Linked DNA regions of Alkalinema sp. FACHB-956. Each later gene encodes a partner of the first gene's protein in a complex. Links are inferred from orthologs where the notes say so. Each region holds a gene or a part of one and is shown on either strand. Other genes may lie near its edges. The genes, in order: H6G21_RS01430 and H6G21_RS17090.

Region 1 (3,259 bases):
ACCAAAGCATTGAATGCATCTGAACCCTACTCTGTGCCCGACTAAAAGGTGTGCTCGACTACTCGGTTTCTACCCGATAGCCCAATTCTGCCAAACGAGTCCGTGACTGTCGCCACTTCGGTTGCACTTTGACAAACAATTGCAAATCGATTTTGCCTTCGATTAACTTTTGCATTTGCTGACGGGCTTCCGTTCCGATCGTCTTTAGCATTGCGCCTTTTTTGCCGATAATAATTCCCTTTTGCGAATCCCGTTCCACATGAATCGTGGCAAACACACGGGTGATTTTTTCCTCTTCCGACACCTTCTCGATCGCGATCGCCACGGAATGTGGCACCTCCTCACGGGTCAGGTGCAAAATTTGTTCCCGGATTAATTCCCCCATAATGAACCGTTCCGGCTGATCGGTAATCAGATCCGGCGGGTAATAGTAGGGGCCTTCTTCCAGATTCGCAATCAGTTGCGTCTGGAGCGAATCCAACCCCGCACCCGTCAGCGCCGAAAACTTAGCCGTATGCCAGCCTCGGGTGGCTGCGAGTTCCAAATAGCCCCGATCGTAGGCTTGGTCAGACTCCGCTTGCTGATCCGCCTTATTCAAGCCCAGAATCACCGGAACATCCGTTTGGTTGAGCAAATCCGCAATAAACCGATCGCCCCCGCCCAATTCCGTGGAGGCATCTACCACAAACACCAACAGATCTACCGCATGGATCGCCATCTGGGCATTTTTCACCAACACTTCCCCCAACTTGTGGTGGGGTTTGTGAATTCCTGGCGTATCAACGAAAATAATTTGGGCCTCCGGTGTGGTCAGGATCCCCTTGAGGCGGTTGCGCGTCGTTTGGGCTGTGGGCGAAGTAATCGCAATCTTCTGCCCCACCAAAGCGTTCATCAACGTGGACTTGCCCACATTGGGACGACCAATGATCCCGACAAATCCCGATCGAAAGTCTGGAGGCGCGATCGGAACGCCGCCTAATCCTAGAGATAGGTCATCAAACGCTGGCAAATCTGCATTCATTCGGTGATTTCAGTGGCAATCAATGCGCCGCAACTCAAAAATTGTAGTGTATTTGGGGTATGAGTATAGTGGCTTATGGGTATTAAACGCATTGGCATCTTAACCAGTGGTGGCGACTGCGCCGGTCTGAATGCCGTGATTCGGGCCGTGGTCTATCGCGCGATCGGCACCTACGATTGGGAAGTGGTGGGCATCTGCCGCGCCACCCAAGGCTTGATGTGCAGTCCGCCCGACGTGATGGAGTTAACGATCGAACAGGTCGATCGCTGGCTCACCGGGGGCGGCACCTTTCTCGGCACCACCAATCAAGGCAATCCCTTTGCCTATCCCATGCAAGACGGATCCGTGATTGATCGTTCCGATGAAATTATCGAAAATTACCGATCGCTGAATCTAGACGCACTGATTGGCATTGGGGGGGACGGCAGCATTGCGATTTTGCGCAAATTGATGCAACTGGGCAACATCCCCTTCGTGGCCATTCCCAAAACCATTGACAACGATGTGGACGTCACTGAGCGATCGATCGGCTTTGACACGGCTGTCAACATTGCTACCGAAGCCCTCGATCGGCTGCAATTTACCGCTGCCAGCCACTCCCGCGTCATGATTTTGGAAGTGATGGGTCGGGATGCAGGACACATTGCCATCAGCGCCGGAATCGCTGGGGGAGCCGATGTTATCCTGATCCCAGAAATTCCCTATTCGATCAGCAAAGTCTGCGACAAAATCCGGGAGCGGCAAGCGAAGGGCAAAAACTATTCCCTCATCATTGTGTCCGAAGCGGTGCGCACTGAAACTGGGGACACCATCAGTTCCACCAACGCCCTCGGCCAATGCCGCTACGGGGGAATTGGACAATACCTGGCCGATCGTATCTCCGCCTGTAGTGGGGCCGAAACGCGGGTTACCGTTCTGGGCCATGTGCAGCGGGGGGGCACCCCTTCGCCGTTGGATCGCTTGCTAGCTTCGGCCTTTGGGGTAGCAGCCGTGGACTTGCTGGCTGAGGGCAAATTCGATCGCATGGTGGCATGGCAACAACGATCGGTGATTGATGTGCCGATCATGGATGGGATCGCCCACTACCACGCCGTCGATCCGGTCAGTACGTTGGTGAAAACCGCGAAGGGACTTGGGATTTATCTAGGGGAATAGCACTAAGCCCCAACACTAAGACATGGCGAGGGATTTGGGTTTGGCGAAAATCATGCGACCTGCGGAGGTTTGCAGCGCACTGGTCACCACCACTTCCAACTCCCCGCCCACATAGCTGCGGCCATCTTCCACGACCACCATTGTGCCGTCGTCCAGGTAACCGATCCCCTGGGCAGGTTCTTTGCCTTCCTTGAGGATTTTTAAATCCAAACTGTCGCCGGGGAGGTAACTGGGGCGAATCGCCTGGGAGAGATCGTTCAAGTTCAGCACCGCCACCTGCTGCACCCGCGCGACTTTGTTCAAGTTGTAGTCCGTTGTCACCAAGGCTCCGTTAATGTCCATCGCCAGCCGCACTAATTTTGCATCCACTGTGGGAATATCCTCGTAGTCCGCTGGGTGAATCACGACCCGATCGGGATATTTCGATCGCATCTGGTTCAGAATATCCAAGCCCCGCCGTCCCCGTGCCCGTTTCTGGTCATTCGACGCATCGGCCACCTGTTGCAGCTCTTGCAGGACAAAGTGGGGCACCAACAACTGCCCTTCCAAAAAGCCCGTCGCCAAAATTTCAGCAATCCGCCCATCAATGATGCTGCTGGTATCCAAGACCTTGGCCGATGCCGGTTTCAGCGTCCCTTCGGCCAGCAAGACCGATTCCACACTGCTGGGATTGATCAACCGCAGCAGCGATCGACCGTGGGTATCGGCCAAGGACATGCCGGACACCGAGAAGAGAATGCTCCCTAGAATGGCCGTCAGCGGCTTAATAAAGGCAAACTCCGGCGGAATCGGCAACAGAAAGATGGGAGCCAGCATCAGGTTGGCCACCAGCAAGCCCAGAACCAACCCCACCGATCGGGCCAGCAACACATGGGCGGGCATGTCCTTAATTTGCTTTTCCAGTCGTCGGTAGCTGGTTTGCACCAACAGCCCAAACACCGTGCCAATCAGCGCCCCAAATCCGCTGACCACAAACCGCAACCCTTCCGGATTGGTGACTTGATCCTGAAGGTTGATCGGCAGGGCTTCGATCCCATGGAAACCGATCCCTGCGCCTGCTAGGATGAGAGCCAAGATGATAAT
Region 2 (3,273 bases), on another replicon or contig:
GCTTAATATTAGGTAAAAGGTGGGAATTCCCACCTTTTTTGATGGAATTTTTTAATGGAAATTTTGCTGAATAGTGCGTTGACTGAAAAGCGTAGTTGCAGTGTTACTCAAAGTGTTACTTAAATTGCCGATCGGCCAGTGTGATCTCACCCGAAGGAATCGTTTAGAATGCCTTATAAAGTGAGCGGCTAAAGAAGAGCAATAACTCCACAGTAACTGTTTTGAGCGAATCAAGAGACCGATCGATGGGCATCATGTATGACTCTGATCCCCTGATCCATGGGGCGATCGAAGTCACCTCTTGACTCAGTTAAATCAGTGTTAGGATTGCGTCAGAATAGATAAAAGAGAAAAAGCAAAGGACAAAGGAATACATGGAAGAAGTGACCAAGTCGATATCTTTCGATGGACGAGAGATTCGACTGAAGATGGGACTGCTGGCTCCCCAGGCTGGTGGTTCTGTACTGATTGAATCAGGGGACACCGCCGTGCTGGTGGCGGTGACACGCTCCACAGCCAGAGAAGGCATTGATTTTCTTCCCCTGACAGTAGATTACGAAGAGCGGATGTATGCTGCAGGCCGGTTCCCAGGGGGATTTCTGCGCCGGGAAGGGCGGCCACCGGAAAAGGCAATTTTGATTGGACGGCTCATCGATCGCCCCATGCGTCCCCTGTTTCCAGGCTGGTTGCGGGATGATATCCAAATTGTGGCCACGACGGTTTCCCTAGATGAAAAAGTGCCGCCGGATGTCCTCGCCGTAACCGGGGCCTCCATGGCGACCTTGCTGGCCGGAATTCCCTTCAATGGTCCGATGGCAGCCGTGCGCGTCGGCTTAGTGGGCGATGACTTTATCCTCAATCCTACCTACGAAGAAATTGAGCAGGGGGATTTAGACCTCGTGGTTGCGGGGTCTCCCGATGGCGTCATCATGGTGGAAGCGGGGGCAAACCAGTTGCCCGAAGCAGACATGATCGAAGCGATCGACTTTGGCTATGAGGCCGTCCGAGAATTGATCGGCACCCAGTTGGAAATTTGTAAGCAACTGGGCATTGAACTGGTGAAAGAAGAAGCACCGGAAGTGGATCAAACCCTGGAAAACTTCATCGCCGATCGGGCGACTGCCCCAGTGAAGGCAATCCTAGGTCGCTTTGAAAAGGATAAAAACATTCGGGATGCGGCGCTAGATGAAGTCAAAGACGCCATCAAAGCAGAAATTGAATTGCTGCCGGACGAGGATCCCGTCAAAGTCGCCGCAACCGCGAACGCCAAAGCATTGCCGGAAACCTTTAAGTCCATCACCAAAAAGCTGATGCGCAAACAGGTGGTGGAAGATGGCGTGCGGGTGGATGGTCGGAAACTGGATGAAGTCCGTCCCATTTCCTGCCGCGTGGGGATTCTGCCCAAGCGGGTACATGGCTCTGGCTTGTTCAATCGCGGCTTGACGCAAGTCATGTCCGTGGCAACCCTGGGCTCTCCTGGGGATGCCCAGGAATTGGACGACCTCCACCCGGATAGCGAAAAGCGCTACATCCACCACTACAACATGCCGCCCTACTCCGTTGGGGAAACCAAGCCGATGCGATCGCCGGGGCGGCGGGAAATTGGTCACGGGGCCTTGGCCGAGCGGGCTTTGATTCCGGTGTTACCGAAGAAGTCCGATTTCCCCTACGTAATTCGGGTTGTTTCAGAAGTCTTATCTTCTAACGGATCCACCTCCATGGGTTCCGTCTCAGGATCCACCTTGGCATTGATGGATGCGGGTGTCCCCATTATCAAGCCCGTGAGCGGAGCTGCCATGGGGCTGATCAAAGAGGGGAGCGAAATCCGAATTTTGACCGATATCCAGGGCATTGAAGACTTCCTGGGTGATATGGACTTTAAGGTCGCCGGTACTGACAGTGGGATTACGGCTCTCCAGCTCGATATGAAAATTGCTGGGCTACCGATGGACGTGATTCGTAAAGCGGTGTTACAGGCCCAACCGGCTCGATTGCACATCTTAAGCAAGATGCTAGAGGCGATCGACACTCCCCGCGCTGAACTGTCGCCCTATGCCCCCCGCTTGATGACGATCAAGATCGATCCAGAACAAATTGGCATGGTGATTGGGCCTGGTGGGAAGACCATCAAGGGCATCACCGAAGAAACGGGAACGAAGATCGACATTGCCGATGATGGAACCGTTACCATTTCTGGTTTGGATGGGGCGAAAGCCACCCGTGCCAAGTCCATTATCGAAGGCATGACCAAACGGGTCAAAGAAGGGGATGTCTATGCCGGTCGGGTGACCCGCACAATCCCGATCGGGGCTTTTGTGGAATTCCTGCCGGGTAAGGAAGGCATGATTCACATTTCCCAACTCGCCGATCACCGCGTCAAGACCGTGGAAGATGAAGTCTCCGTGGGGGATGAAGTGATTGTCAAGATTCGGGAAATCGACAACCGAGGCCGCATTAACCTGACCCGCTTGGGCATTCATCCCGATGAAGCAGCTTCTGCAAAAGCAGGGGCAAAGCGTTAGGGAAACTGCGAAACGTTAGCTGAAACGATGGCTTCTGCAAGGAGTGAGTAATACCTCTACTGCCAGAAGCCTTCTCAACAAAATTAACGAGTGGGCAATTTCGGTTCACTCGTTTTTTTGTGCGTGCTACACAAGGAGGTTTTTTGATTGTGCGACCCAAGGAGGGGCGGGATAATTGCCCCTCTCCCTTTACTGCTGCCGACCGAGTTTCGCTCGCAATTCTTCGCGAATGCGGCTGAGGATCGATCGCTCATCCAGGGATGATAAGATTTGATCCACCACCGCCTTTGGCCCATCGGGTCCCCAGGTTGCGCCGTTGGCCAAATAAGTCCGGGCAATCTGGCCGATGCTATGGGTGGCCACGCCCGCAACGCCCGCTTGGGCGATCGCCACGGATAGATAGGGCAACGCCGATAGGCCCCCTGTTGCCGGCACTGCTAACCCCAGCAAGCCCTTGAGAGAACTCAAGCCCAAATCTGCCAGCAACTCACTCGCACTAATTCCCCCCATGGCGAGGCCGATATTTTTCAGTAACCCGATCGCGCCTTTTTCGGTCATGGGAATGCCATAGAGCTTAGACAGGCTGAGAATCATGGCTACATCGATCGCGGCACTGCTGAGGATATCGATGACGGTGATGGGATTGACCGCCACCGCCACTGCCTTCGCCATCACCCCATTCCAGATCACCCGATCGCCACTGGATTCCCGAATTTGTAGCTTGCGATCGACAATCCGTTCGTTAATCCCA

What was found.
Region 2: H6G21_RS01430 (region 1) and H6G21_RS17090 share a complex: the UniProt entries of both Bacillus subtilis proteins name them as parts of the possible RNA degradosome complex. The link is inferred for Alkalinema sp. FACHB-956 from one-to-one orthologs.

The regions. Positions count from the first base shown.
Region 1 is NZ_JACJRC010000001.1:350,175-353,433, forward strand. Bases 203-3,136 are described here. They hold H6G21_RS01430 (ATP-dependent 6-phosphofructokinase), read left to right. Parts: upstream 203-1,096; coding sequence 1,097-2,176; downstream 2,177-3,136. Other genes in these bases: era (GTPase Era), read right to left, coding at 203-1,021; H6G21_RS01435 (PIN/TRAM domain-containing protein), read right to left, coding at 2,192-3,136. Outside these bases: more of era, read right to left, coding at 59-202; more of H6G21_RS01435, read right to left, coding at 3,137-3,259. UniProt on the Bacillus subtilis protein: Catalyzes the phosphorylation of D-fructose 6-phosphate to fructose 1,6-bisphosphate by ATP, the first committing step of glycolysis.
Region 2 is NZ_JACJRC010000017.1:49,904-53,176, reverse strand. Bases 1-2,948 are described here. They hold H6G21_RS17090 (polyribonucleotide nucleotidyltransferase), read left to right. Parts: upstream 1-374; coding sequence 375-2,522; downstream 2,523-2,948. Other genes in these bases: H6G21_RS17085 (GTP-binding protein), read right to left, coding at 2,712-2,948. Also shown: more of H6G21_RS17085, read right to left, coding at 2,949-3,273. UniProt on the Bacillus subtilis protein: Involved in mRNA degradation. Catalyzes the phosphorolysis of single-stranded polyribonucleotides processively in the 3'- to 5'-direction. Necessary for competence development in Bacillus subtilis.